DNA from 4 places in the Candidatus Pantoea multigeneris genome. Region 1 is predicted to be linked to each of the others. Evidence: predicted binding sites of a transcription regulator. Region 1 holds the regulator's gene; each other region holds the start of a gene.
What was found. The regulator CRP, encoded in region 1, controls carbon source genes, mostly activating them, when cyclic AMP is high. The targets are predictions, from matches to a motif close to ATGTGANNNNNNTCACAT.

Region 1 (7,211 bases):
CTTTATGACCGATGCGGTGATCCCCAGCCATGAACAGCTATCGGCCAGCACCACTTATCAACTCACCACTCACGGCGGCCACGTTGGCTTCGTTGGCGGTAGCCTGCGTCGCCCACAAATGTGGCTAGAACAGCGGGTGCCGCAGTGGCTTACTCCCTGGCTGGAAGCAACAACATGATTATTCCCTGGCAACAAATTGACCCCGATACCCTGACGAACCTGATCGAAAGCTTTGTGCTGCGCGAAGGCACAGACTACGGCTTACAGGAACGCAGCCTGACACAAAAAGTGGATGATGTGCGTCGCCAGTTGGCGAGTGGTGAGGTGGTTTTGGTGTGGTCAGAACTGCACGAAAGCGTCAATATTATGCCGCGTTCTGAGTTTCGTGGCGGATAGCATCCGCCCGCATTTCGTGTTAACAATGCACATCGTCTGACTTAACAGGGAATCCATTTATGTCTGCCAGGCATCCGATTATCGCCGTGACCGGTTCCAGTGGCGCAGGCACAACCACCACCAGCCTCGCCTTTCGCAAGATTTTTCAGCAGCTACAGCTACAGGCCGCCACGCTGGAAGGGGATAGCTTCCATCGCTTTACTCGCCCTGAAATGGACATGGCGATTCGCAAAGCGCGCGATATGGGTAAACACATCAGCTATTTCGGCCCAGAGGCCAACGACTTCGGCTTACTGGAAAGCACACTCGCCGAATATGGCCGCAGCGGTCAGGGACAATCGCGTAAGTATCTGCATACCTACGATGAAGCCGTACCCTGGAACCAGGTGCCAGGCACCTTTACGCCGTGGCAGCCGCTCCCGCAAAACACCGATGTCCTGTTTTATGAAGGATTACATGGTGGCGTGGTCGCACAGAATCACGACGTTGCCGGGCAGGTGGATTTACTGGTGGGAGTCGTCCCTATCGTTAACCTGGAGTGGATTCAAAAGCTGATCCGCGATACCAGCGAGCGCGGCCACTCGCGTGAAGCCGTGATGGAGTCCGTGGTGCGTTCGATGGAAGACTACATTAACTTCATCACCCCACAGTTCTCGCGCACGCACATTAACTTCCAGCGCGTGCCCACTGTCGATACCTCAAACCCGTTTGCGGCGCGAGAAATCCCCTCACTGGATGAAAGTTTTGTCGTGATTCATTTCCGCGATCTGGAAGATATTGATTTCCCCTATCTGCTGGCGATGATTCAGGGCTCGTTTATCTCGCACATTAATACGTTGGTCGTACCGGGCGGCAAAATGGGGCTGGCAATGGAGCTGATCATGACGCCGCTGGTGCAGCGTCTGATGCAAGGTCGAGGTGTGGCTTAAGCCGCAATCACTTCATAGCTGTGGGTTATTTCTACGCCTTTGCCGAGCATAATCGCCACTGAGCAGTACTTCTCGGCAGAGAGATCCACCGCCCGCGCTACCGCTTTATCACTGAGATCTTTACCGGTGACGATAAAGTGCAGATTAATATGGATGAAAATACGCGGTGCTTCTTCACGGCGTTCTGAGGTCAGCTTCACTTCGCAATTGCTCACGTCATGACGCCCTTTCTGCAGAATGGAAACCACGTCGATGGCGCTACATCCGCCTGCGGACATCAGTACCAGTTCCATTGGGCTTGGCGCTTTATCGCCGGAATTCCCGTCCATAATAATCTGATGGCCTGAAGAAGACTCACCGAGAAAGGTCAGCCCCTCTACCCACTTTACTCTTGCCTGCATGTTACTTACTCCAGAGGTCGATTTGCCGCCAGAGTACGCCTCTCCCTGACAAACAGCAATCGCCTCCGAACCCAGACCCACCTCGTTGCAGCTGAAGCGAGACAACACAAGACAGTCGGCAAAAGCTGTGCTACAAACAGAGATGAAAATATTTTTCGTCACATAAAGGCGAAAACGGGGCGATGCTTATATTTCCCCGACATAATTTCCCATACTGGAAAACGGTTGATGATTTCAACGCCTGTCAGGGCTACCCTCCCTGTATTTTGGGCACGATTACAATAGAGGATGATCGCGAATGGTTCTCGGCAAACCGCAAACAGACCCTACACTCGAATGGTTCCTGTCCCATTGCCATATTCACAAATACCCATCCAAAAGCACCCTGATTCATCAGGGCGAAAAGGCGGAAACGCTTTACTACATCGTTAAAGGTTCTGTCGCCGTTCTTATCAAGGACGAAGAAGGGAAAGAGATGATCCTCTCTTATCTCAACCAGGGCGACTTTATCGGTGAGCTTGGCCTGTTTGAAGAAGGTCAGGAGCGTAGTGCCTGGGTTCGGGCGAAAACAGCCTGTGAAGTCGCTGAAATTTCTTACAAGAAATTCCGTCAGTTAATTCAGGTAAATCCAGATATTTTAATGCGCCTCTCTTCTCAGATGGCGCGTCGCCTGCAGGTGACTTCAGAGAAAGTCGGTAACCTTGCTTTCCTTGATGTGACCGGGCGTATTGCTCAGACGCTACTCAACCTGGCGAAACAACCCGATGCAATGACCCACCCAGACGGCATGCAAATTAAAATTACCCGTCAGGAAATCGGGCAAATTGTTGGCTGCTCGCGTGAAACGGTCGGGCGCATTCTGAAAATGTTGGAAGATCAGAATTTGATCTCCGCGCACGGCAAAACGATCGTCGTTTACGGCACCCGCTAATATTTTCTGATTTACGGCGCGAGGCTCTCCTCGCGCCGTCATTATTTATGATGAGCTGATGTGGCGTCGAATCATCTATCACCCCGAAGTTAACTATGCCCTGCGCCAGACGTTAGTGCTGTGCTTACCTGTGGCCCTGGGTTGGCTATTTGGCGATCTGCAAAAAGGCCTGCTTTTCTCGCTCGTGCCTGCCTGTTGTAACATCGCTGGCCTCGATACCCCGCATAAACGCTTCTTTAAACGTCTGATCGTCGGCGGTAGCCTGTTTGCCAGCGCCAGCCTGCTGATGCAATTTTTGCTGCTGAAGAATGTGCCATTACCTGCCATTCTGTTTGCACTTCCGTTGCTACTCGGCGTCTTAGGGGAGATCAGCCCACTGCATGCCCGACTGCTTCCCGGCACACTGATTGCGGCTATTTTTACCCTCAGCCTGATTGGCCGCCTGCCGATCTGGGTTCCTCCGCTGCTCTACATTGGCGGAACGTTATGGTACGGCTTGTTTAACTGGCTCTGGTTCTGGCTATGGAAAGAGCAGCCGCTGCGCGAGTCCCTCAGCCTGCTGTACCGCGAACTGGCAGACTACTGCGATGCTAAATATACCCTGCTGACCCAGCTCACCGATCCGGAAAAGGCGCTGCCACCGCTGTTGGCTCGCCAGCAAAAAGCCGTTGATTTGATGAATACCTGCTATCAGCAGATGCACATGCTGGCCGCCAGTCGCAACAACAGCCACCAACGTCTGAAACGGGCGTTCCAGGTCGCGCTGGATTTACAGGAACATATCTCCGTCAGCCTGCATCAGCCCGAAGAGGTGCAGAAACTGGTCGAACAGAGCCACGCTGAAGCGGTTATCCGCTGGAATGCGAAAACCATCTCTGCCCGCTTGCGCCTGCTGGCCGATGACATCCTTTACCATCAGCTACCAGACCGCTTTAACATGGATAAGCAGCTGGGTGCGCTGGAAAAGATCGCCCGTCAACATCCGGGGAATCCGGTGGGAAGCTTTTGCCTCTATCACTTCAACCGGATTGCCCGGGTACTGCGCACCCAAAAACCACTCTATTCCCGAGACCTGATGGCAGACCGCCAGCGCCGTCTGCCACTGCTCCCTGCGCTGCGTAGCTACTTGTCGTGGCGCTCCTCAGCGCTGCGCACCGCCGGGCGCTTTGCCGTGATGCTGATGTTTGGTGCCAGTCTGGGGTTACTGTTCAACGCACCCAAACCTTACTGGATTCTGATGACCATCATGTTCGTCAGCCAGAATGGCTATAAAGCCACACAGGTCAGGATTCAACACCGGGCTGCGGGTACGTTTGCCGGTCTGGTGATTGCCGCCGCCAGCCTTCACTTTGCGGTTGCGGAGTCGCTGGTGCTGCTGACCATGCTGGTGATTACCTTTGTCAGCTACCTGTTCACCCGCAAGTTTTACGGCTGGTCGATGATTGGCTTTACGGTAACAGCGGTGTATTCGCTGCAACTGCTGGCGCTCAACGGCGCACAGTTTTTACTCCCGCGCCTGCTGGATACGCTGGCCGGTTGCCTGATTGCATTCGCTGGCATGATTTGGCTGTGGCCACAGTGGCAAAGCGGCCTGCTGCGGCAAAATGCGCATGACGCGCTGGAAGCAGATCAGGAAGCCCTGAGGATGCTGCTGGGACCGGAACAGAGCGCGGAAAAACTGGCTTATCAACGGGTCAAAGTTAACCAGGCACACAACTCCATGTTTAACTCGCTTAATCAGGCGATGCAGGAGCCGGGCTTCAATGCGCAGTACCTCAAAGACATGCGTCTGTGGGTAACGCACAGCCAGTTCATCGTTGAGCATATCAACGCCATGACCATTCTGGCGCGTGAACACACCATGCTGCCACCCGCCATGGCCGAACGTTATCTACAGTCTTGCGAAATTGCCTTGCAGCGCTGCCAGCAGCGACTGGAGTATGACGGCCCAGGACAGCAAAACAACGTCATGAGCGAAGCAGAAAACATTAATGAAGGGGCAATGACGGTGCTCGAGCTGCACGTGAAGCGCATCATCGGCCATCTCAATGTGATGCATACCATCTCATCACTGGCCTGGAGCCAACGGCCGCATCACGGCCACTGGCTGCTGCCGCTGCTGCGTAAACGTCAGGATAATCAGCAATAAAAATGCCAGCACAAGGCTGGCATTGCTAACGCGGTAAACGCGGAATCAGGCAAACAACACTTTCTCGATGGCACGGGCGAAACGTGCCATGCCTTCTTTGATGTCTGCGCTCTCAATCACCAGCGAAGGCGCAAAGCGGATCACATCGGTGCTTGCCGTCAGGATCATCACCCCTTCTGCGGCTGCGGCATTGAGAATATCGCGCGCGCGGCTGGCATATTCTGGTTTCAGCACCGCACCAATCAGTAACCCTTTACCGCGAATGCCGTTAAACACGTGCAGTTTGCTGTCGATCTCATTCAGGGCAGCAACAAACTCTTCGCGCCGTGCCTCTACGCCGTTCAGCACTTCTGGTGTGTTGATAATATCCACAGCTGTTTCAGCAATTGCACACGCCAGCGGGTTGCCGCCATAAGTGGTGCCGTGTACGCCTGGTGCCATGACTGACGCGATTTCATTGGTGGTTAACATCGCGCTGACCGGGAAGCCGCCGCCCAGGGCTTTTGCCGTGGTCAGAATATCCGGCTTAACGCCGTAATGCTCATAGGCAAACAGCTTACCGCTACGGCCCATCCCGCTCTGAACTTCATCCAGCACCAGCAGTGCCTGATGCTCATCACACAGCGCACGCAGGCCCTGAATAAATTCTGGTGTTGCTGGCATCACGCCGCCTTCACCCTGGATTGGCTCAACAACAATCGCGCAGGTGTGGTCGTCGATGACCGCTTTAACTGCTTCCAGATCGTTGAACGGCACATGGACGATATCTGCCGGTTTTGGTCCAAAGCCATCGGAGTACTTCGGCTGACCACCTACAGAAACGGTAAACAGCGTGCGGCCGTGGAACGCGTTATGGAAGGCAATAATTTTCGTTTTGTAGGCGTGGTGCTTTTTAAACGCGTAGTAGCGAGCCAGCTTAAATGCGGCTTCGTTGGCTTCAGCACCGGAGTTAGCGAAAAACACGCGATCGGCAAAGGTGGCCGCGATAAGTTTGCTGGCAAGGCGCAACGCTGGCTCATTGGTGAACACGTTACTGGTATGCCACAGCGTTTCGCCCTGCTTTTTCAGGGTTTCCACCAGTGCCGGATGGCAATGGCCCAACGCCGTCACGGCGATGCCGCCGGAGAAATCAACGTACTCTTTGCCCTGCTGATCCCAGACGCGGCTGCCCTGCCCTTTCACCGGCACAAATTGCGCTGGTGCATAAACAGGCAATATAACGTTATCGAAAGTTTCCCGCGTTACCGCAATTTTATCCGTTGCCATTGACGACCTCATGTGATGAATGGTTGTGGCTAAGTGCAATTCTAGTCAGTAAATATGAATAATAAATCACTCAAAGGCAAACAGAACTTCACTGCCGCAGGAAATTACGCAGCAACTGATGCCCCTGTTCACTCAGAATACTTTCCGGGTGGAACTGCACGCCTTCCAGCGGCAACGTACGGTGCCGCAATCCCATGATCTCATCCTGCTGTCCATCGCGTTCACTCCATGCAGTGACGACGAACTCCTCAGGCAGCGTGTCAGGGGCAACCACCAGCGAATGGTAACGTGTGACCGTGAGCGGATTATTCAGGCCCTGGAAGACGCCACTGTCATCGTGACGGATCGCCGATGTTTTTCCATGCATGGGCACCCTGGCGCGAACCACAGCGGCCCCAAATGCCTGCGCGATTGCCTGATGCCCCAAACAAACGCCAAGAATCGGTAAACGACCGGCGAAATGGCGGATAGCTTGTAACGAGATACCGGCTTCACTGGGTGTGCACGGGCCGGGCGAAATCATTAAGTGGGTCAACGGCAGTGCTTCTATCTGTTCCAGCGTAATGGCGTCATTGCGCGTCACCTGGACGTCAGCGCCCAGTTCACACAAATACTGATAGAGGTTCCAGGTGAAAGAGTCGTAATTGTCGATCAACAGTAGCATGGGTCATTTTCCGCAGGATAACCCGACTATTCTACGTGTTTTATCCCGGTGATTTTTTACTTTTAAGCGAAACAGCGGGGATTTGTAGGAGAGATAAGCAGCTGGAAAACAGCTTCCAGCCGCGAGGTGGCTGGAAGCTGATACAGGGTGTTATTACGGCACAATTTTCGCCGACAGAATCACAACCGGTTTCACTGGCACATTCTGGTACGGGCCGACATCTTTGGTTGGCACCTGAGCGATCTTATCTGCGACATCCATGCCTTTGATCACTTTACCAAACACCGCATAGCCAAAATCACGTTGACCGTGATCGAGGAAAGCGTTGTCCGCCACGTTGATAAAGAACTGGCTGGTCGCGCTGTCTTTATCGCTGGTACGGGCCATAGAGATGGTGCCACGCTTGTTAAGCAGGCCGTTATCCGCTTCATTCTTGATCGGGGCGTTAGGCTGCTTCTGCTGCATATCCGCAGTG
Region 2 (7,211 bases), on a different contig from region 1:
TCACGCAGCTGGCTAGCCAGTTCTTCACCCACGGCAGCATCGAGATCCGGGTTATTCAGCCCCTTAACGATACGCACTTCCTGAATGGTGTGACCTTTACCGGTCTGATAAAGATAGGTTTCATCTTTGTAGAGGTGGTAAACCCCTTTGAACAGCTTGCCGCAGCCGATAGGCCAGGTGATTGGCGCGCAGGCGATCTTCAGCTCGCTTTCAACTTCATCCAGCAGCTCCATCGGATCGCGGATGTCGCGGTCAAGTTTGTTCATAAAGGTGATGATCGGGGTATCGCGCAGACGGGTAACTTCCATCAGCTTACGGGTACGATCTTCGACGCCTTTCGCGGCATCGATCACCATCAGGCAGCAGTCAACCGCCGTTAAGGTACGGTAGGTATCTTCGGAGAAGTCTTCGTGCCCTGGGGTATCCAGCAGGTTGACCAGGCTGTCACGATACGGGAACTGCATCACCGAGGTGGTAATCGAGATCCCACGCTGTTTCTCCATCTCCATCCAGTCAGATTTTGCATGCTGGTTGGATCCACGGCCTTTTACCGTTCCGGCGGTCTGAATCGCCTGTCCGAACAGGAGCACCTTCTCGGTGATGGTGGTCTTACCGGCATCCGGGTGCGAGATGATCGCGAAGGTGCGGCGGCGAGCCACCTCTTCTAAAAAGAGAGCAATAGACATCAGTGAGTTCTTCAGTTGGGGCAGCGCCGCAGGCGGCACTGCTGATAATTCACGTAGCCGGTATGACGAACCGACAGGAGCACGGGCGCGCTCACCCAGCTGCCCGGCACAATTGAGGCGGCATATGATACAAGATTTAGTGCCGGATCACTATGACGTTAAATTGTTCAACCTTCGCGCGTGAGGGTCAGCGCGATGCCGCGCTCGCTCAGGCTACGCCCGACTGTTTCATCCAGATGGCAGTCAGTGACAATATCCGTGAGTTTATCGAGCGGAGCGGCACAGAACAGCGACCACGAGCCATATTTGCTGCTGTCTGCCAGCAGAATACGCCGCCGGGCGTTCATCAGCAGATCGTGCTTCAACCCTGCTTTCTCTTCGGTTGGCGCAGTAATGCCGCGCTCCAGACTCCAGGAGTTACAGCTGACAAACGCGATATCCGGATTGATGGTGCGCAGCATGCGGCGACCATGTTCGCCAATGCATGACTGGCTGGAGTCATCAATGCGTCCGCCAATGATCGTCACTTCAATCTGTTTGAATTCAGACAAGAACAGCGCAATGTGCAGGTCAGCCGTGATCACCCGTAATTGCAAGTGCGTCAACTGCCGCGCCAGTTCCAGCATCGTGGTACCGGCATCCAGCACAATCGCATCACCGCTACGGACAAAGCTGGCCGCTTTCACCGCAATAGCATGCTTTTCTGCCAGGTGACGCTGGGATTTTTCCTGCGTAGTGGGCTGATTGGGAATAAACCGGTTCAGCGTGACACCGCCGTGGCTGCGGCTAACGACACCTTCCTTGTCCAGCTTAATCAAATCCCGTCGAATGGTCGCTGGTGAGGCAGAAATTGCACTCACCAGTTGGTCAACGGTCACCAGATTATGGCTCTTTAAATAGTCCATAATCTGGTCAAGGCGACTTTGTCCCTTCATATATCCTTAAGCAAGCTGCATCGCGAGTTTGATGGAGATTGCCATGCTCTCAGACTTCGCTTTTCCTGTCCAGGCGATATCGAAAGCGGTGCCATGATCGGCAGAAGTACGAATAAATGGCAGGCCAGCGGTAATGTTTACGCCATCGTAAAAACCAAGTAATTTCAGTGGGATATGCCCCTGATCGTGGTACATAGCCACCACGATATCGTACTGCCCTTCCTGGCATTGCAGGAACACAGTATCTGGCGGGCAAGGGCCGGAAACATTAAGGCCTTTGGCCTGCATCGCTTTAACAGAAGGTCCTACGATGGTGATCTCTTCATCACCAAACAGGCCATTCTCACCGGCGTGTGGATTGACTCCCGCCACGGCGATACGTGGGTTTTCAAAACCAACGCGGCGCAGGAACGCATCCGCCATGCCGATCACGGTTTCGATACGGGTGCAGTTCAGCGTATCCAGGAACTTGCGCAGTGCAATATGCGTGGTGACGTGAATCACTTTCAGCTTATCGGTATACAGCACCATCGCGTAATCTTTGGTGTTGGTCAGGTGCGCCAGCAGTTCGGTATGCCCCGGATAGATATGACCGGCAGAGTGCAGCGCTTCTTTGTTCAGCGGCGCAGTTGCGATGGCATGCACATCTCCGGCCATGGCCAGTTCCGTGGCACGCTTGATGCAGCGCCAGGCAAGATCGCCCGCCTCTTTCTGCACAACACCCGGCTTCAACGCCTCAGGATTAGCCAGTGGCTCATCGATGACATTCAGAATACCTGGCGCAAAGTGTGCCTGCTGCACATTATCCACCACGCGCAGTTCAACCTGTGGCGTGATATTCAGCGCCAGAATGCGGCGCAGCGTGCTCGCACAGCCAACCACAACGGCCGGTGCGCCAGAGAGATCGCCCTCAGCCAGCGATTTAATAATGATCTCCGGGCTGATTCCCGCCGGATCGCCCATGGTCACCGCAATAATTTTACTCACTCGACTTCTCCTCAATAAAACGAATGGCTTCTACCAGGGTATTTTCATCACCAAAGCCGCCCGCTTTGGTCATCACCGGCAGGGTAAATTCACTGTTAAGTAAGCGCCCGTGGGGAACACATCCCGCCACCAGCCCCTCTGTCTGAAATCCGCTGGCACCCAATGACCGGGCGACAGCAATCGCCACATCCCCACCTGACAGATAAAGCGCCGCAGGCAGGCATGCGTGGCATAACTGTTGGCTCAATTCGCCAAGAAACTGGCAGATAGATTCGCCTAACTGCTGGCGCGTGATCTGGTTCTGCTGGCACAACGCATCAATCTGGTGGCGCTGGTCCGCCTGCTGGCAGGTACGAATCACCACATGCTGGCCCTGACGTAGCGCGCTCAGGCTACGCTCAAACCAGTGTGCTTTATCCGGCCACGCCGGTTGGGCAAAGAGCTGAGTGATATCGATATCCACCAGCGTGATGTCACGCAGCCTTGCCAGTTGAGCGATCTGCTGCTGCGCACTGAGGCTCATAGAACCAATCACCGCCAGCACCGGCTGAGGCCGTTTTACGGCGGCGGGCTGAGCTGTGACAGGTCGCACAGCGTCCTGACCAGACTGCCGCGCTAAGGCATCGCTTAAGCCTGCGGCCCCAACCAATAGCGGCGTCGGAGATAACTGCGCCGCAGCGGCAATCAGCAACGAGAGGTCGGCTTCGTCTTCAGCATCCACCACCACAACACCTTGCTGACGGGAAAGCCACTGGGCCAAATCCGGCTGTTTTAACTGTGCACGGGAAAGCACCTCGCCCGGCAGCTGGAGCTGAGTCAGTACCCGGCTACTCATCACTGGCGTTTTGGGATCGCTGGCAAATTCGGTTTCGGTCAGCGCAACGCCATCAATCAGCACTTCTCCGTGGCGAGTAATCCGCCCCAGTTTGGGCACCGCAGGCGCGACCAGCGCTAACTGTTTGCTACTGCTGCTGAGTGCGGCGGCGATTTCAACGCCGACATTACCGCGCAACGTGGAGTCGATTTTTTTGAAGATCCAACCACGATCCGCAGCCTGCTGATGGTGATGCAGCGCTTCAGTCACGCGGCGAGCGGCTTCAGCGGGCGCTACGGCCCGGCTGTCAGTGCTGATCACCCACACATCAGCAGCCTGCGTGCTGGCTGCCGTCGCGGCATCAAACAATACGTGCACTCGGGCACCGGCCTGAGCCAGTCCACTGCCTGCATCATTGGCACCGGTAAAGTCATCGGCAATCACCAGAACCGGGGTTTGCCATGTGGGTTGCGCCATCGTTTCTCCTGTTCGCTGCACCATCAGATTACGTTTATGATTATATTCAATCACGATTGATTATATGTGAGCAAGATCAAATTATTTGAAATCAATTTAACCTATAAATTAGTCCACAGGCAGTGAACACACCCACTGTAATCGCTGCAAACACGGCAGTGAGCAAATTTAATCATTCAGTCAGTAAACTGTAATAAAGGGCATGTGATGAATATCAACAGCACGGTGATTAGCGGCTACCAGGCGCTGAACGACATTAGCTACCTCCTGCAAGGCAAGGGCAAAGCCCTGCTGGTAACCGATAAAAATATTGAAGGTATCCCGGCGGTACAGGCATTGATCGCTCAGCTTAAGCAGCATGTTGCCAGCGTTGCGGTTGTTAACAGCGTGCCGCCAGAGCCGAGCCAGCATGATGTCGCGGCGATTGTTGCTGCTCTGCCAACGCAAGATGTCGATATCGTGATCGGCGTCGGCGGCGGTAGCGTACTGGATGTCGCCAAACTGCTCTCGGTGCTCTGCGTCGCAGGCGCGCCAACGCTGGATGCTTTGTTGGCCGGTGAAAAACCCCACTCGCGCACCTGCTCGTTGCTGATACCGACCACCGCCGGAACCGGCTCTGAAGCCACGCCGAATGCGATTTTAGCGATCCCGGAAAAAGAGACCAAAGTCGGTATCATTTCCCCGGTGATGCTGCCGGATTACGTTGCGTTAGTGCCAGAACTGACCACCAGCATGCCAGCGCATATCGCCTCATCTACCGGCATTGACGCCCTGTGCCACCTGATTGAGTGCTTCACCGCCACGGTTTCCAACCCGGTCAGCGACAACTACGCGTTGATTGGTATGAAAAAGCTGTTTAAAAGCATCGAAACTGCGGTTAACGAGCCAACCAATCTTGAAGCGCGTCTCGATATGCTGTGGGCTTCTTACTATGGCGGCGCAGCCATTGCCCACGCCGGTACGCATCTGGTTCATGCGATGTCTTACCCGCTGGGGGGCAAATATCACCTGCCGCACGGCGTTGCCAATGCCATTCTGCTGACCTCCTGCATGCGCTTTGTGCGCCCGGCAGTCGTGAGCAAATTTGCTCAGGCATACGATTTACTGCCAGATGCGGATGCTTCACTGGATGAAGAAGCCAAATCCCATGCGTTGGTCGACTATTTTGCCGCTCTGGTACAGCGCCTGAAGCTGCCAGACAGCCTGGAAGCACTGGGCATCGGCCCCGATCACCTGCCCTACTTAGTGGAAGCTGCGTTAGACGTGCAGCGTTTAATGAAAAACGTGCCAACTGCCGTCAGCGCCGAAGATGTGCGCGCGGTCTATCTGACGCTGTTCCCTTCTCACCAGGCTTAATTTGAGGTTTTGTCATGAGCAAAAAAATTAACGGCGTACTGACCGCCATCGTTACCACCTTCGATAAAGAAGGCGCTTTTAACCCGGCCGCTCAGCGTGAGCAGGTACGCCGCCAGCTGAACGCGGGCAACGGCATCTTCTGCGGTGGCACCAACGGCGAATTCTTCGTTCTGAATGAACAGGAAAAAGTCGCCGTCACCGCGACCTGCATGGAAGAAGTCAACGGGGCCGCACCGGTGGTGGCACACATTGGTGAGATCTCCACCCGTGAAACGATTCGCCTCGGCAAGCAGATTGCAGCGCTGGGCGTGAATGCTGTCTCGGTGATTACCCCGTACTTCGTACCACTAAAACAGGAAGAACTGGAGTACCACTACCTGACCGTGGCTGACGCGCTGGACGTGCCACTGTTCCTCTACAACATCCCGGCACGTACCGGCAACACCCTGCTGCCAGAAACCGTGCGTAAGCTGGCATCGCACCCGAACATTATCGGCATTAAAGACAGCGCAGGCAGCTACGAGAGCCTGAGCGGCTATCTCAATGCGGTAAAAGACATCGACGGTTTCGACGTGCTGAACGGCCCAGATTCACTGATCCATCAGGGCTTTGTGGACGGTTGCTCAGCCTGCATCTCTGGTCTTGCCAACGCCGCACCAGAGGCGATTAACGCCATCTGGGCACGCTTCAACGCTGGTGATATCGAAGGTTCACGCCAGGCACAGGAAAACGTTACCGGGCTGCGTACCGATCTCTACAGCGTGGCGTTCTCCCCTGCTGCGGTGAAGAAAGCGGTAGCCCTGCAAGGCTATGACGTGGGTGACAGCCGCTACGCGGTGCAGTTCAGCGCTGCCGAAGAGCAGAAGATCCGCCAGATCATCAGCCAGTACCTGTGATTTTTCTGCCCGGATCGTTGTATCCGGGCTACTCAGCCTGACACCGGGAACCGTTATGAAAGTGATTTGCACCTCGCCGTCGTTTGCCAAATATGATGCTGCGCCGGTTGAAACCCTGAAATCTCACGGCTTTGAACTGGTCACGCTGCCAGCCGATGCGCCGCTGTCCGCACTGGAGCCGCATCTGGCTGAAACCGTAGCGATGATCGTCGCCTTCACCGAGGTGAACGCCGAGCTGCTGGCAAAAGCGCCACAGTTAAAAATCGTCTGCAAACATGGCGTGGGCGTGGATAACATCGATCTGGATGCCACCCGCGAGCGCGGGATCTATGTCACCAACGTGCCAGACGCCAACAAGCACGCAGTAGCAGACTTCGCCTTTGCCCTGATCCTCAATAGCGCCCGTCAGGTTACGCAGGCCGCTGTCGAGACTCGCGCGGGCAACTGGCCTCGTATTTTCGCGACCGATGTCTATGGCAAAACCCTCGGCATTATTGGCCTTGGCAATATCGGTAAGCAGGTAGCACTGCGCGCGAAAGGCTTCAACATGCGTGTGATTGCCTTTGATTTCTACCCGGATGAGAAGTTTGCGGCCGAACACGGCATTGAATTTGTCAGCCTCGATCGGCTCACGGAAAGCAGCGACTTTATTACGCTGCACACGCCGCTCACCAATGAGACGCGCAACCTGTTTGATCGCGCACGTCTGAGCCGTATGAAGAAAAGCGCCTTCCTGATCAACGTCTCTCGCGGTGGTGTGGTGAATGAACAAGATCTGTTCCACGCCCTGCAAGATAACGTGATTGCCGGTGCCGCGGCGGATGTCTTCGAACAGGAACCGCTGGCGCAACACCCGTTGTTTACCTTGAGCAACTTTATCCCTACGTCCCACATCGCGGGCTACACCGACGGGGCGATCAGCGCCATCGGCGAGCGTTGCGTACAACAGATTATTCAATGTCTTCGCCAGGCAGAACGCCCGGTGAACGTGATGAACGGACTGGCATAACGCCAGCCAAGTCCCGACTTTCGCTGCAGGATCGCGGCATATAACAGGAAA
Region 3 (7,211 bases), on a different contig from region 1:
TTGGCACGGCATTTCGGTAAGTGGTCAGGCGCTGAATTTTCTTCATAAAGCGCTCAACCAAATCGCAGGCAATATCGTCTACGCGAGCATCGTTATTACCAAACTGCGGATACTCACCGTTAATCTCGAAATCTGTCGCGATACCGTCCGCATTGCGTACCGGTTTCACTTCCGCATATTTAATCGCCGAGAGTGAGTCGGCAGCGACGGACAATCCGGCAATGCCGCAGGCCATGGTACGGTAAACGTCCCGGTCGTGCAGGGCCATGAGTGAGGCTTCGTAGCTGTACTTATCATGCATATAGTGAATGATGTTCAGCGCGGTAACATACTGCTGTGCCAGCCAGTCCATAAAGTGATCCATGCGGGCGAGCACGGTATCGTATTGCAGCACTTCATCGGTGATTTTTGGCTCCACCGGTCCGACTTGCGCCAGCGATTTTTCATCAACGCCACCGTTAATTGCATACAGCAACGTTTTAGCGAGATTGGCACGAGCACCAAAGAACTGCATCTGTTTGCCAACGATCATCGGGCTAACGCAGCAGGCAATGGCATAGTCATCATTGTCAAAGTCTGGGCGCATTAAATCGTCATTTTCATACTGCAAGGACGACGTATCTATCGACACCTTCGAGGCATATTTCTTGAAATTGGTCGGCAGATTTTCTGACCACAGAATGGTCATATTCGGTTCCGGTGACGGTCCCATGGTATAGAGCGTATTCAGGAAGCGGAAAGTGGTTTTGGTGACTAAAGTGCGGCCATCAACCCCTTGTCCAGCCAGTGACTCCGTTGCCCAAATGGGATCGCCAGAAAACAGTTCATCGTATTCTGGGGTACGCAGAAAACGCACCATACGCAGTTTCATGACCAGATGATCGACTAACTCCTGCGCCTCACTTTCCGTCAGGCGGCCTGCCTGCATATCACGTTCAAAGTAGATATCCAGGAAGGTGGATACGCGACCAAACGACATCGCTGCGCCATTTTGTGATTTAACGGCGGCCAGGTAGGCAAAGTAAGTCCATTGCACGGCTTCCTGAGCGGTTGTTGCCGGGCCAGAGATATCGCAGCCGTACTTGGCGGCCATCACCTTGATTTGATTTAACGCGTGGTGTTGATCGGTAATCTCTTCACGCAGGCGAATTGTGGCTTCAAGATTAACGCCCTGTTCCAGATCGGCCTGAAGTGAGGTGAACTGAGCCAGTTTGTCCTGCATCAGAGCATCAATGCCATACAGTGCCACCCGACGATAATCGCCGATAATACGGCCACGACCGTAGGCATCCGGTAAGCCGGTCAACACGCCAGATTTACGGCAGCGCATAATATCGGGCGTATAGACATCAAACACACCCTGATTATGGGTTTTGCGGTACTCGGTAAAAATGGTTTTGATAGCGGGGTCAAGCTCGCGACGATAAACGTTACAAGAGCTCTCCACCATTTTGATCCCGCCAAACGGAATAATGGCACGCTTCAAAGGCGCATCGGTTTGCAAGCCAACAATTTTTTCCCGTGGATGATCGATGTATCCGGCGGCGTGCGAGGTAATCGTAGAGATCACGTCAGTATCGAAGTCATAAGGTTCGTGCGTCTTATTCTCGACTTTGATCTTTTCCAGCACCTCATTCCATAAGATGGTGGTGTTTTCTGTGGCACCCGCAAGGAAGCTTTCGTCACCGGTATAAGGGGTGTAGTTTTTCTGGATAAAGTCGCGCACGTTGATGCTGGTTTGCCATTCACCTGAGGCGAAGCCCTGCCAGGCACTGTGCTGTTTTTCATTCAGTACTGTCATGATATACCTACCTTATTAAAGGAGCTTTCTTACGGCGCGTCTTCAGATTCAGACACGGCTTTTGATTCAGTTAATTGCGTTGGGCCGCCAGCGCGTAAATAGATCACCCAATATGTCAGCCCGACCAGAACACCCCCGCCAATAATATTGCCGAGCGTCACCGGGATAAGATTATCGATAATAAATCTTACCGGCGTCAGAGATGAAAACTGTGCGGCGCTGGCTCCGGTGAGCTGCCAGAATTCAGGGCTGGAGAAATCACGAATAACAATTGCCAGCGGAATAAGGAACATATTAGCAATGCTGTGTTCAAAGCCACTGGCAACAAACATGGCGACCGGAAGGATTAATACTAAAACTTTATCGGTGAGTGACCGGCCAGAATAACTCATCCAGACACCGAGACAGACCATTAAATTCGCCAGAATACCGAGGCAGACCGCTTCAATAAAACTGTGGTGCATTTTGTGATCGGCAGTTTGCAGGACATTCAACCCCCACGCGCCCTGTGCTGCCATACCCTGTTGGGCAAGAGCAATTAAGGCCACAAACAGCAGGGCGCCAATCAGATTACCGACATACACTGTCAGCCAGTTCCGGGCCAACTGCCCCCAGCTAATGCGTCCACTGGCTTTAGCGACCACAATCAGGACGGTTGACGTAAAGAGATCTGCACCGCCGACCACTACCAGGATCAGGCCCAGGGAAAAACAGATACCGCCAATAAAGCGCACCAGCCCCCAGGGTAAGTCCGAGGCTCCAGTGGTGACGGTAATATAGAAGACAAAGGCAATGGAAATAAAAACCCCTGCAGTAATGGCAAGGAAGAAAGTGGTCAACGGGTGTTTTGTGGCTTTGTAGACCCCGGTTTCTTCTGCCACTTTTGCCATAGCAGGAGGAAGTAATAAGTTGAATGGATTGTTTGCTTTCATTTTTCTGCTCTCAGCAGGATTTACAGGAAAATATTAGCAATTACTGGCGTGGGAAGAGTTGATTTAGATCATTATTTCTTGGGGTGAAATAACAAAGTTGTGAGGCAGGACAAGGTTAAAGTAAATGCAATGTTGCTGGTGTTAATTTTGATAACACAGCCACATGGATGCGTTATTTTTTCTCATGTCTTTACTTTTAAATGGTCTGAAAATAAAGAATGTAAAAATAGAGGAGTAAAAAATTGATATTACTGAAAAAGACTCCCCGACTTACTGTCGGGGAGTCTTAGATATTACTTGTTCGCCCAGAATTTACGCTTAGCCGCCTGCAGCTTTTCATAAGCCTGCAACAGAGACTGATGCGCCGGGAAGGCGTGCAGATCGTCGTCAACGGCCTGCAGACCATAGAACGGAGCTTCACCGCTGATGGCCGCAGATGCCGCTTCCAGCGCTTCTGCGCCATACATGCGGGAGAATGCATGGTGGTACTGTAATGGCTCGCGCTCATCTTCCATCGCTAACAGCAGCAGAGTCTGCAGGCAACGGTAGTAATTAGCACGCTCAGGGGTGAAGACGGAGCTGTTGAATTCCATCGTCCACTCAGTCCAGGTCAGGGCCTGATCCAGATCGCCACCAGCCAGCGCCAGCATGGCTTTCAGTTCGCCAATGCGCAGGGTGTACCAGCCATTGTCTTTACCGCTTGCCAGACCAAGCAGTTCACGCACGCGCGTGAAGTCATCATGGCCTTCTTCATCCAGTTGAGCGATCAGATCGAGATACTCTTCCGGATTCCAGTTGGTCTCTGGCAGGGCCAGCAGCGTTTCGCGCAGGTTGGCACCCATGTTGTTGTTTGCCAACAGCAAATCTTCTGCCGGATAGATATCAGACATGCCCGCCACAATAATACGGCAAGCATACACACTCAGGTGTTCGTAATCGGCAATGTACACGTCCTGGCCTTCTTCTTTAAAGATAGCCATCAACGTTGCGAACTCTTGCTCGGTCGTGCCTGAGAAGCTCCAGTCAACAAACGGATAATCCGCATCTTGCTTGAACATATCCCAGGAGATCAGGCCGCTGGAGTCGATAAAGTGGGTTTCCAGATTGGCGTGTTCAGCCACTTCTTCATCATCGAATGTTGGCGGAGTGAAGACATCCAGATCTTTCAGGCCACGACCTTGCAGCAGCTCGGTAACGGTACGCTCCAGCGCCACGCCAAAGTCTGGGTGTGCACCGAACGAGGCGAAGCAGGTGCCATTAGCCGGGTTGAAGAGCACCACACAAATGACCGGGTACTTGCCGCCCAGGGAAGCATCGTAGGAGAAGATAGGGAAACCTTCTGCTTCCAGGCGTTCAATGGAAGCGACCACACCCGGATAGCGCTGCATAACGCTCTCTGGAATTTCTGGCAGGCTGATGGACTCTGCAATAATGCGGTTTTTAATGTGGCGCTCAAAGACTTCAGACAGCCCCTGCACGCGAGCTTCATTGGCCGTATTGCCCGCAGACATGCCGTTCGACACGTACAGGTTGCCAATAATGTTCATAGGGATGTAGACCGTTTGCTGGTCTGACTGGCGGGTAAATGGCAAGCCACAGATCCCGCGCTCTTCGTTACCCGATTGCAGATCAATCAGATCTGATCCACCCAGTTCATTTTCAGGATCGTAGAAAGCGCGCAGACGATCGTCCAGGATGCCTTCCGGCAGGCTGTTATCAGCGGGCACCGGGAACCATTTCTCATTCGGGTAGTGTACGAAATCGCCGTTAGCGATGGCTTTGCCTAACCAGAAGTCAGCAAAGAAATAGTTGGTCGACAGGCGCTCAAAATATTCCCCCAAGGCTGATGCCAGTGCGGCTTTCTTGCTGGCACCTTTACCATTGGTAAAGCAGAGCGGGCAATCACGATCACGGATATGAACGGACCATACGTTGGGTACGGGATTCAGCCATGAGGCCTCTTCAATGTTGAAACCGAGGTCCAACAGTTTTTGCTGGAAGCGTTCGATAGAATCTTCCAACGCGGCGTCTTTGCCGGGAATGAATGTTTGCGTCATGGAGCCGCTCTCTCTGTAGTCGTGATGGGGCATAAAGCGCGCAATGATACGGATTTTGCGAGGGGTGCGCTATCCGGACAACGATTTTTTCTGCCAATCATTCTGCCTTCCTCCCACAGGGTGTGAAGTCCATTTTTTACTACGCCGAATAGACCTCACAAAATTTCGTTAGCTTTTGCATTCGTAACATAAGCTGCGGCGAGACGGATGCAAGAAATGTGATCGTGACCGGATTTATGATTGCAGCTACCCGGTGGCAATGATAAAACCGAGAGCATATTGATAACCGTTTTATATGACAGTGGTGAGTGGACATGACCCAGGTTTACAATTTTAGCTCCGGCCCAGCCATGCTGCCGGTTGAAGTGCTCCGTCGTGCGGAACAAGAACTGACAAACTGGCACGGGCTGGGGACCTCCGTAATGGAGATCAGCCATCGCAGTAAAGAGTTTATTCAGGTTGCGACTGAAGCTGAGCAAGACTTCCGTGATCTTCTGAATATTCCACAAAACTACAAAGTTTTATTCTGTCACGGCGGGGCGCGAGCTCAGTTTGCTGCTTTACCGGGCAACCTGTTGGGTAACGCAACCACCGCAGACTACGTCGATGGCGGTTACTGGGCCTATAGCGCAATCAAAGAAGCGCAAAAATACTGCTCACCCCGCACGATTGATGCCAAAATCACGGTCGATGGCAAACGCGCTATCTTGCCAATGCGTGACTGGCAGCTGAGTGATGACGCGGCCTACCTGCATTACTGCCCGAATGAAACCATTGATGGCATCGCAATTGATGAAGAACCGGATTTTGGTGACAAAGTCGTGGTCGCTGACCTCTCTTCAACCATCTTATCGCGCCCGTTGGACATCAATCGCTATGGCGTTTTGTATGCTGGCGCGCAGAAAAACATTGGACCAGCTGGCTTAACCCTGGTGGTAGTACGAGAAGATCTGCTGGGTAAAGCACAAAAGTATGTGCCTTCCATCCTCGATTACACCGTGTTGTCTGAAAACGAATCGATGTTTAACACCCCGCCAACTTACGCCTGGTATCTCTCTGGTCTGGTATTCAAGTGGCTGAAAGAGAAGGGCGGGATTGCTGAAGTGGATAAAATCAATCAGGCAAAAGCTGACCTGCTATATGGTGTGATTGATAAGAGCGACTTCTACCGCAATGATGTGGCTACCAGTAACCGTTCACGCATGAACATTCCATTCCAGCTGGCAGACTCTGCGCTGGATAAAGTGTTCCTGGATGAGTCCGTGAACGCGGGCTTGCACGCGTTGAAAGGTCACCGTGTAGTGGGTGGCATGCGTGCATCCATCTACAATGCGATGCCGCTGGAAGGCGTAAAAGCACTGACCGATTTCATGGTGGACTTTGAACGCCGCCACGGTTGATTCATACTGTCTGCCCCAACCCCGTCGTACGGCGGGGTTTTTTGTCTTATCTGGAGATTAGGTTTCACAATGCAGGACTCCCTGACCCTACAACCGATTGCCCGTATTGACGGCACCGTTAACCTGCCCGGTTCAAAAAGCGTATCGAACCGTGCGCTGTTGCTCGCGGCATTGGCGAAAGGCACCACGCGCCTGACCAATCTGCTTGATAGCGACGATATCAAACACATGCTTAATGCGCTGCAAGCGCTGGGTGTCAGCTATCAACTTTCTGCCGACCGCACTGTCTGCGAAGTGACTGGCAATGGCGGTGCTCTGGTGGCACAAGAGCCGCTGGAACTGTTCCTCGGGAACGCCGGTACGGCGATGCGCCCACTGGCAGCGGCATTGTGTCTGGGCCAGCAAGATGTGGTATTGACCGGCGAACCGCGCATGAAAGAGCGTCCAATTGGGCACCTGGTTGATGCGTTACGTCAGGGCGGTGCGGAGATTGAGTATCTGGAAAACCCAGATTACCCACCGCTGCGCCTGCGTGGTGGCTTCAAAGGCGGCGCAGTGAGCGTAGACGGTAGTGTATCCAGCCAGTTCCTGACGGCACTTCTGATGACCGCACCGCTGGCGGAGCAGGATACTGTCATCACCATCAAAGGTGACCTGGTATCTAAACCGTACATTGATATCACGCTGAACCTGATGGCGTGCTTTGGTGTGCAGGTCGAAAACGAGCAGTACGGCCGCTTCGTGATTAAGGGCCAGCAGCAGTACATCGCGCCAGGTGATTACCTGGTCGAAGGTGATGCCTCTTCTGCTTCCTACTTCCTGGCTGCGGCTGCGATTAAAGGCGGCACGGTGCGTGTCACCGGCATTGGTCGCAATAGCGTCCAGGGCGACATTCGCTTTGCGGATGTGCTAGAGCAAATGGGTGCCGTGGTTGAATGGGGAGATGATTACATCGCCTGCACGCGTGGTGAGCTGAAAGGGATCGATATGGATATGAACCATATCCCGGATGCTGCCATGA
Region 4 (7,211 bases), on a different contig from region 1:
TCAATCGGCGTACGCGCGACGTCCACAGCCAGTTGAAGATAGCCAGGTCGACGCTGGCGCAGCATCTGCGTCATGACGTGGTCAATCTCCTGCGCCGCATGTTTTGCCGTCACGACGGCATGCGCCACACTGACTTCGCGCGCCATGCGGTGAAAGTGCTGAAAATCGCCGTCGCCCAGCGAATGGTGGACACAATCGCCACGTTGCTGCACTTCCGTGGCGGGCGCACCCACAATATGCAAGACCGGGACATACTCGGCATAGCTGCCCGCAACGCCATTGATGGCGCTCAGTTCGCCCACACCAAAAGTGGTTAACAACGCGGCCGCACCGTGGCTGCGTCCATAGCCATCCGCCGCATAGGCTGCATTCAGTTCGTTGGCACATCCCACCCAGGTGATCTCAGGGTGGTCAATCACATGATCGAGAAATTCCAGATTGTAGTCGCCAGGCACGCCAAACAAATGTGCAATGCCAGCTTCCTGTAAGCGCTGTAGGAGGTAGTCTGCCACGGTGAAGGTTTTCATTTGCCACTCCTTTATTTTCGCGGGCTTAGATCAAGTATTACTGATGCCCATCGCCCGGCGAATTCATGGGCTATTCTGTTAGCCCGTCAGTGGCAAGCTGGCGTTACGGCGCGGGAATATTCTGGAAGTTGCGATCCGCCGCGCGTTGCCGTGCTGTGTAAACGTATACACTGCTACGCTTTGCTGTTCTTAATCCTTTAGTTACAGGTATGCGCAATGACCTATACGCCTCACCCCGAACGTTATCAGCAGATGATCTATCGTCGCAGCGGACGCAGCGGCTTGCAGTTACCCGCAATTTCCCTTGGCCTGTGGCATAACTTTGGCGATGCAACCCGCGTCGACAACAGCCGGGATCTGCTGCGACACGCTTTTGATCGCGGTATCACCCATTTCGACCTGGCGAATAACTACGGCCCGCCTCCGGGTTCAGCAGAAGAGAACTTTGGCCGTATTCTGCACCAGGATTTTCGCCCGTTCCGCGATGAGCTGATTATCTCCACCAAGGCGGGTTACACCATGTGGCCAGGGCCATACGGCGACTGGGGATCGCGTAAATACCTGATTTCCAGCCTTGATCAGAGCCTGAAGCGGATGGGGCTCGACTATGTAGATATTTTTTACCATCACCGTCCCGATCCGAATACACCGCTGGAAGAGACCATGCAGGCGCTGGACCATGTGGTGCGCCAGGGTAAAGCGCTGTACGCGGCGATCTCCAACTACCCTGCTGACCTGGCGGCCGAAGCGATAGCGATTCTGCGCAGTCTGGGCACACCTTGTTTGATCCATCAGCCGCGCTATTCGCTGTTTGAACGCACGCCGGAACAGGGCCTGCTGGAGACGCTAGGCAACAATGGCGTCGGCTGTATCGCCTTTTCTCCACTGGCGGGCGGCGTCTTAACCGACCGCTATCTGCAAGGCATTCCAGAAGATTCACGCGCGGCCAGTGGCAGCCAGTTCCTGCGCGAAGACCAGTTAACCAGCGAGAAAATGGCGAAGGTGCGTCAGCTCAATGAGATTGCGCAGCAACGTGGACAGAAGCTGGCGCAACTGGCGCTGCAATGGGTCCTGCGTGATAGCCGCGTGACCTCCGTATTGATTGGCGCCAGTAAGACCGCACAGATTGATGATGCCGTGGAGATGTTGCAGCAGGCTGAATTTTCCGAGGCGGAGTTAGCAGCGATAGAAGCGGTGCTGGTGTAAGCGTTTAACCTGCTACGGAATAGTCTCAAATGAGACGCTCCTTACGCTTTTTAGCAGCATTCTTAACGCTTTTATTGTGGCAAAGAGCAGAATAACCGGACGGTGGCGCACATAAGCCACCGAAAGGAGAAGCAATGAAACGTCAGATGTTGTTTGCTGCTGTACTGGCAGCTTTAACGTTATCGCCGCTGGCGGTACACACAGCTCAAGCTAACGGCGCTTATATCCAACTGGCTCCCGGCGTATCGCTGCATTTAGGCGACCGTAATCCACGTGGTGATTACTGGGACGGCGGCCGCTGGCGTGATGCGCGCTGGTGGCACAATAACTATCGCTACGGTGAAAACCGCTGGTGGCGTCATGAAGAGTGGCGTCGTCATCAGGCCTGGGAACGCGATCATCGCCGTCACGATCATGGACGCTGGCATCATGGTCCACCCCCACCGCCGCCACGCTGGTAATAACACAACGGGCTGTGCAGATAACCTGCACAGCCCGTTTTTTTCTCTGCTCTTCGCGCTCAGAGGCCGAGCGCTTCACCCACTAACAGGTAGAGATTCAGCGCAACCACCAGCAGCACAATCAGGCGACCCGCGTTTTGCATCAGACGGGAGTTCACCAGTTCTGGCCCCATGATTTCGCGATTGCCGGTAAACGACAGCAGCGGAACCAGCGCCAGCGCAATACCAAAACTCAGCAACACCTGGCTCATCACCAGAATACGCGTCGGGTCCCAGCCTGCCCAGATAACGATAAACGATGGCAGCATGGTAATAGTGCGACGCAGCCACAGCGGAATATGGAAGTGAATAAAGCCCTGCATCACCACCTGCCCTGCCAGGGTGCCCACCACGGTAGAAGAGAGGCCCGCCGCCACCAGACTTAAGCCAAATACCGTCGCAGCGGCGTGGCCCAACAGTGGCGTCAGCGTCAGATAAGCCTGATCCAGCTCAGCAATACCTGAGTGGCCACTGAAGTGGAAGGCCGCCGCCGCCGTTGCCATCATCGCCAGGTTAACGAAACCCGCAATGGTCATCGCAATCGCGACGTCCAGCTTGGTTGAAGAGTAGCGCTGAGCCTTATTCTCTTTACCACCGGACTGGGTCAGCGCCGAGTGCAGATAAATCACATGCGGCATAATGGTCGCGCCCAAAACCCCCGCAGCCAGGAATACCGCATCTGAGGTCGGCAATGAAGGCAGCGCCATACCCTGCACCAGCTCACTGATTTTTGGCTGGGAGAAGAACATCTCGACCACATAAGCCGCGGCGACAAACAGCAGCATGCCGCCTATCACCAGTTCCAGCGGTTTTTGCCCACGGTTTTGCAGCATTAAGATCAGATAGGTCGCAATCCCGGTGAGCACCGCACCTTGCATTAAGGAGATGCCCAGCAGAAGTTTGAAGCCCAGCGCTGCACCGATAAACTCCGCGAGATCCGTGGCCATGGCGATGATTTCCGCCTGCACCCAATAGAACCATACCGCCGGACGCGGGAAACGGTCGCGGATGTGCTCCGCGAGGTTTTTACCTGTCGCAATGCCCAGCTTGGCAGACATCAGCTGGATCAGCATCGCCATCACATTGGCCCATACCACCACCCACAGCAGCTTGTAACCGTAAGCGGCCCCGGCCTGAATGTTTGTCGCAAAGTTGCCGGGATCGATATAGCCAATAGCCGCAATAAATGCGGGCCCGAGCAGTGCGAGTTTAATTTTTCTGGCTCCGCGAGCGGCGCGCTCGACGGTGCGACTTTCTGACATATAGCGTAACCCTGTATCAACACCCGTTAACCCCTCCAGCTTAAAAGGGGGTTGCCATGATGGCCATTCGGTCGTGATTATCGTTGTGATAGATTCTGCTAAGAAGTATAGCAATTGCTATATTGTATAGCACAGTATAACTCTGACAAAAAGTGAGCATTTAGGTTCACTCTACTCGTTGGCGTTTTTATAAACAATAACTTTGTGGTTATGGCTGGTGAACAAAATGTAAGCGAATTGTGAGGCTGCAAGCTAATCTGAAAATATGTCGATATTGATTGCTTATAATGCGGTTTAGATCTCGTTTTTACGCAACGCGTTACATAGAATACGCAGCAAAATACAACCCTCCTCAAATTTGGAGCCTATATGTCCCATATTTTTCACTTTCTACTGGCATTGGTAGTGGTCGGGGTGCTGGCACTGCTGGTCAGCCATGACCGCCGCAGCATTCGCATTCGCTTCATTGTACAACTGCTGGTGATTGAAGTTCTGCTGGCCTGGTTCTTCCTGAACTCAGAAGCCGGCCTTGGCTTCGTCAAAGGGTTCGCCGGGGTCTTTGATCATCTGCTGAAATACGCCGCTGAGGGAACCAACTTCGTGTTTGGTGGCATGAACGAGAAAGGCTTAGCCTTCTTCTTCCTCAATGTTTTGTGCCCTATCATCTTTGTTTCCGCGCTGATCGGTATTTTGCAGCATTTCCGCATTTTGCCTTTGGTCATCCGAGGCATCGGAACTGTGCTGTCGAAGATCAATGGCATGGGCAAACTGGAATCTTTCAACGCCGTCAGTTCACTGATTTTGGGACAGTCAGAGAACTTCATCGCGTATAAAGATATCCTCGGCAAAATGTCGCAAAACCGGATGTACACGCTGTCAGCAACGGCGATGTCGACCGTTTCGATGTCTATCGTCGGCGCCTACATGACCATGCTACAGCCAAAATACGTGGTTGCCGCGCTGATCCTCAACATGTTCAGTACCTTTATTGTGCTGTCGCTGATCAACCCTTATCGCGTTGAGAATGAAGAAGATTTGCAGCTGCAAGATCTGCATAAAAATCAGAGCTTCTTTGAGATGCTGGGTGAATACATCCTTGCCGGTTTCAAAGTTGCCATCATTGTTGCTGCTATGCTGATTGGCTTTATCGCGCTGATCTCTGGCCTGAACGCGCTGTTTGACACTATTTTCGGCATCAGCTTCCAGGGCGTGCTGGGCTATGTGTTCTTCCCGTTTGCCTGGGTGTTGGGTGTGCCAGCACACGAAGCGTTGCAGGTGGGCAGTATCATGGCGACCAAACTGGTTTCCAACGAGTTTGTGGCGATGATGGACCTGCAAAAAGTGGCTAGCCAGTTGTCACCACAGTCAGAAGGTATTCTGTCGGTGTTCCTGGTGTCATTCGCCAACTTCTCTTCTATTGGTATCATCGCCGGGGCGGTGAAAGGCCTGCACGAAGAACAAGGCAACGTGGTTTCTCGCTTTGGTCTGAAACTGCTGTACGGCTCAACGCTGGTCAGCGTGCTGTCGGCGGCTATTGCTGGTTTAGTCCTCGCATAAACCGTTCTGTGCCTGCCGCGCCCTGCGGCAGGCCTGTTCTAACCTATTCCCAGACGTTATATCCCTCACGAAACGCCGTAGCGCCCACCATCAAGGGTTTCGCTGTTTGCCGCATATCCTTTGCACAATAACGAATTTCCGTTAGAGGGCTCCTGCCCCTTAGTTTCTTTGCAGAAACTGATTCCAGGAGAACCCCATGAGCATCCAGATTTTAGGCATGATTGGCCACCGTCTCGCCTCAGAGATCATTCCCGCCAGCGGCCCACTGTTTGATAAGCACTACATCACGCAATTTTCCCGCGCCCATGAGGCCGCCGGTTTTGATCGCATTCTGGTGGGTTACTGGTCCGATCAACCGGATGGCTTTTTGGTGACGGCCCACGCAGCGGCCAATACCACTACGTTGAAATTCCTGCTCGCGCACCGCCCCGGCTTCGTCTCTCCCACGCTGGCCGCACGCAAACTGGCCTCGCTCGATCACCTGACCGATGGTCGCCTGGCGGTACACATCATCAGTGGTGGCAGCGACAGCGAGCAACGGCGCGATGGCGACTACCTCAATAAAGCGCAACGCTACGCGCGCTCGGATGAGTTCCTTACCGTCTTGCGTCAAAGCCTTGAGTCTACCCAACCGTACGACCATCAGGGCACTTACTACCAGGCGGAACAGGCTTTCTCGGCCATTAAACCCCTGCAAAATAAGCTGCCCATTTACTTCGGTGGCTCCTCCGCAGAAGCGATCGATGTCGCGGCTCGTCATGCCGATGTGTTTGCCCTGTGGGGTGAACCTCTAAAAGGTGCAGCGGAGACGGTTCGCACGGTACGTGCCGCAGCGGCAGAGCAAGGTCGTAACATCAAGTTCAACATCTCTTTCCGCCCGATTGTGGCCGCGACAGAGAAAGAAGCCTGGGAACGGGCCGAACATATCCGCGAACTGGCGGCGCAGCAGTTGCCAAAAGGCGGCCATAACTTCGGGTCGCTCAAACCCCAAAGCGTTGGCGCACAGCGTCTGATGAATGCCGTTAATGAAGGTGAACGTCTGGATAAAGCCTTGTGGACGGGCATCGCGAAACTGGTGGGCGGCGGCTACAACTCTACTGCGCTGGTCGGCACTGCCGATCAGGTTTCCGAAGCCCTGCTGGATTACTATCGCCTTGGTATCGACAGCGTGTTAATTCGTGGTTTCGATCCGCTGAATGATGCCGTGGAGTATGGCCGGGAGCTGATCCCCCTGCTGCGCGAGAAAGTCGCGGCTATCGATAGCCAAAAAAGGAGTGCCTGATGCGTCTGGCTGCACTGTTTGCCGGACTCACCCTGGCACTAAGCCTCAATTCAGCGCTGGCGGCATCGCAGGTTACGCTGCGCCTCGGCGATGTAAAAGGCGACCGTTTTGCTGCCCTTAAGGCTTCGGGCGAACTGAACAATCTTCCCTACGATCTCAAGCTCACAGCCTTTGACTCCGGGGCACCCGTGCAAGAGGCGCTGAATGCCGGCGCGCTGGACGTTGGCTTCACCGGCGATCTGCCTTTTCTGTTTGTCTATGCCGCGGGCGCGCCCGTAAAAGCGGTGGGCGCCTGGCAAAACAACCCAGATAGCATTGCACTGTTAACGCGCCCGGACAGCGGGGTGCATTCACTGCAAGATTTGAAAGGCAAACAGATTGCGGTGAACCGCGGTGGCTGGGGCCACTACCTGCTGCTGGGCTTATTAGAGAAAGCCGGTCTGAAACCCGGCGATGTGACGCTGCGTTTTCTCAATCCGGTAGATGGCCGCGCCGCGCTGAGCGCCGGTTCGGTTGCCGCCTGGGCACCGTGGGAACCTTATATTGCCACTTCAACCCACGTCGATGGCACGGTGCGCGTGCCGGGTGGTGGTGGCCGTGGGATTATGTCCGGTTACTCCTACGCGTTAGCACGCAATGAAGCACTGGCCGATCCACAAAAACGTCAGGCGATTGCCGATCTGCTCACCCGCCTGGCCAAAGCACAGATCTGGGCGCAGCAACATCCACAGCAGTTTGCGGAAGTGCTCGCGAAGACGCTGAGCATGCCAACCGCGATCACCCAGAGCTGGATCGCGGACGCTCAGATCCGTCCGGTCATTTTTGATCGCAGCCTGATCCCGTCGCTGCAAAAATCGGCCGACTTTTTCCACCGCTA

Region 2: a site for CRP is predicted at 3,964-3,981, ahead of F3J40_RS06390 (iron-containing alcohol dehydrogenase). Genes of this name have one in related genera too.
Region 3: a site for CRP is predicted at 5,007-5,024, ahead of serC (3-phosphoserine/phosphohydroxythreonine transaminase). Genes of this name have one in related genera too.
Region 4: a site for CRP is predicted at 3,783-3,800, ahead of F3J40_RS04720 (NupC/NupG family nucleoside CNT transporter). Genes of this name have one in related genera too.

The regions. Positions count from the first base shown of each region.
Region 1 covers NZ_VWXF01000013.1:23,253-30,463, forward strand. The annotation lists gene F3J40_RS21740 (hydrolase) at 1-178, shown strand, start outside; gene F3J40_RS21745 (YheU family protein) at 175-396, shown strand; gene F3J40_RS21750 (phosphoribulokinase) at 456-1,325, shown strand; gene F3J40_RS21755 (OsmC family protein) at 1,322-1,726, opposite strand; gene crp (cAMP-activated global transcriptional regulator CRP) at 2,025-2,657, shown strand; gene F3J40_RS21765 (YccS/YhfK family putative transporter) at 2,716-4,806, shown strand; gene argD (bifunctional acetylornithine/succinyldiaminopimelate transaminase) at 4,852-6,072, opposite strand; gene F3J40_RS21775 (aminodeoxychorismate synthase component II) at 6,161-6,736, opposite strand; gene ppiA (peptidylprolyl isomerase A) at 6,890-7,211, opposite strand, start outside.
Region 2 covers NZ_VWXF01000002.1:192,436-199,646, forward strand. The annotation lists gene prfC (peptide chain release factor 3) at 1-686, opposite strand, end outside; gene F3J40_RS06375 (DeoR/GlpR family DNA-binding transcription regulator) at 854-1,621, opposite strand; gene F3J40_RS06380 (D-threonate 4-phosphate dehydrogenase) at 1,628-2,608, opposite strand; gene dtnK (D-threonate kinase) at 2,601-3,899, opposite strand; gene F3J40_RS06390 (iron-containing alcohol dehydrogenase) at 4,107-5,255, shown strand; gene F3J40_RS06395 (dihydrodipicolinate synthase family protein) at 5,270-6,151, shown strand; gene F3J40_RS06400 (phosphoglycerate dehydrogenase) at 6,207-7,160, shown strand.
Region 3 covers NZ_VWXF01000001.1:763,056-770,266, reverse strand. The annotation lists gene pflB (formate C-acetyltransferase) at 1-1,801, opposite strand, end outside; gene focA (formate transporter FocA) at 1,831-2,733, opposite strand; gene ycaO (30S ribosomal protein S12 methylthiotransferase accessory factor YcaO) at 3,027-4,790, opposite strand; gene serC (3-phosphoserine/phosphohydroxythreonine transaminase) at 5,105-6,190, shown strand; gene aroA (3-phosphoshikimate 1-carboxyvinyltransferase) at 6,260-7,211, shown strand, end outside.
Region 4 covers NZ_VWXF01000001.1:1,016,190-1,023,400, forward strand. The annotation lists gene F3J40_RS04700 (alpha-keto acid decarboxylase family protein) at 1-527, opposite strand, end outside; gene mgrA (L-glyceraldehyde 3-phosphate reductase) at 744-1,733, shown strand; gene F3J40_RS04710 (DUF2502 domain-containing protein) at 1,868-2,194, shown strand; gene F3J40_RS04715 (Nramp family divalent metal transporter) at 2,254-3,495, opposite strand; gene F3J40_RS04720 (NupC/NupG family nucleoside CNT transporter) at 3,865-5,052, shown strand; gene F3J40_RS04725 (LLM class flavin-dependent oxidoreductase) at 5,249-6,334, shown strand; gene F3J40_RS04730 (ABC transporter substrate-binding protein) at 6,334-7,211, shown strand, end outside.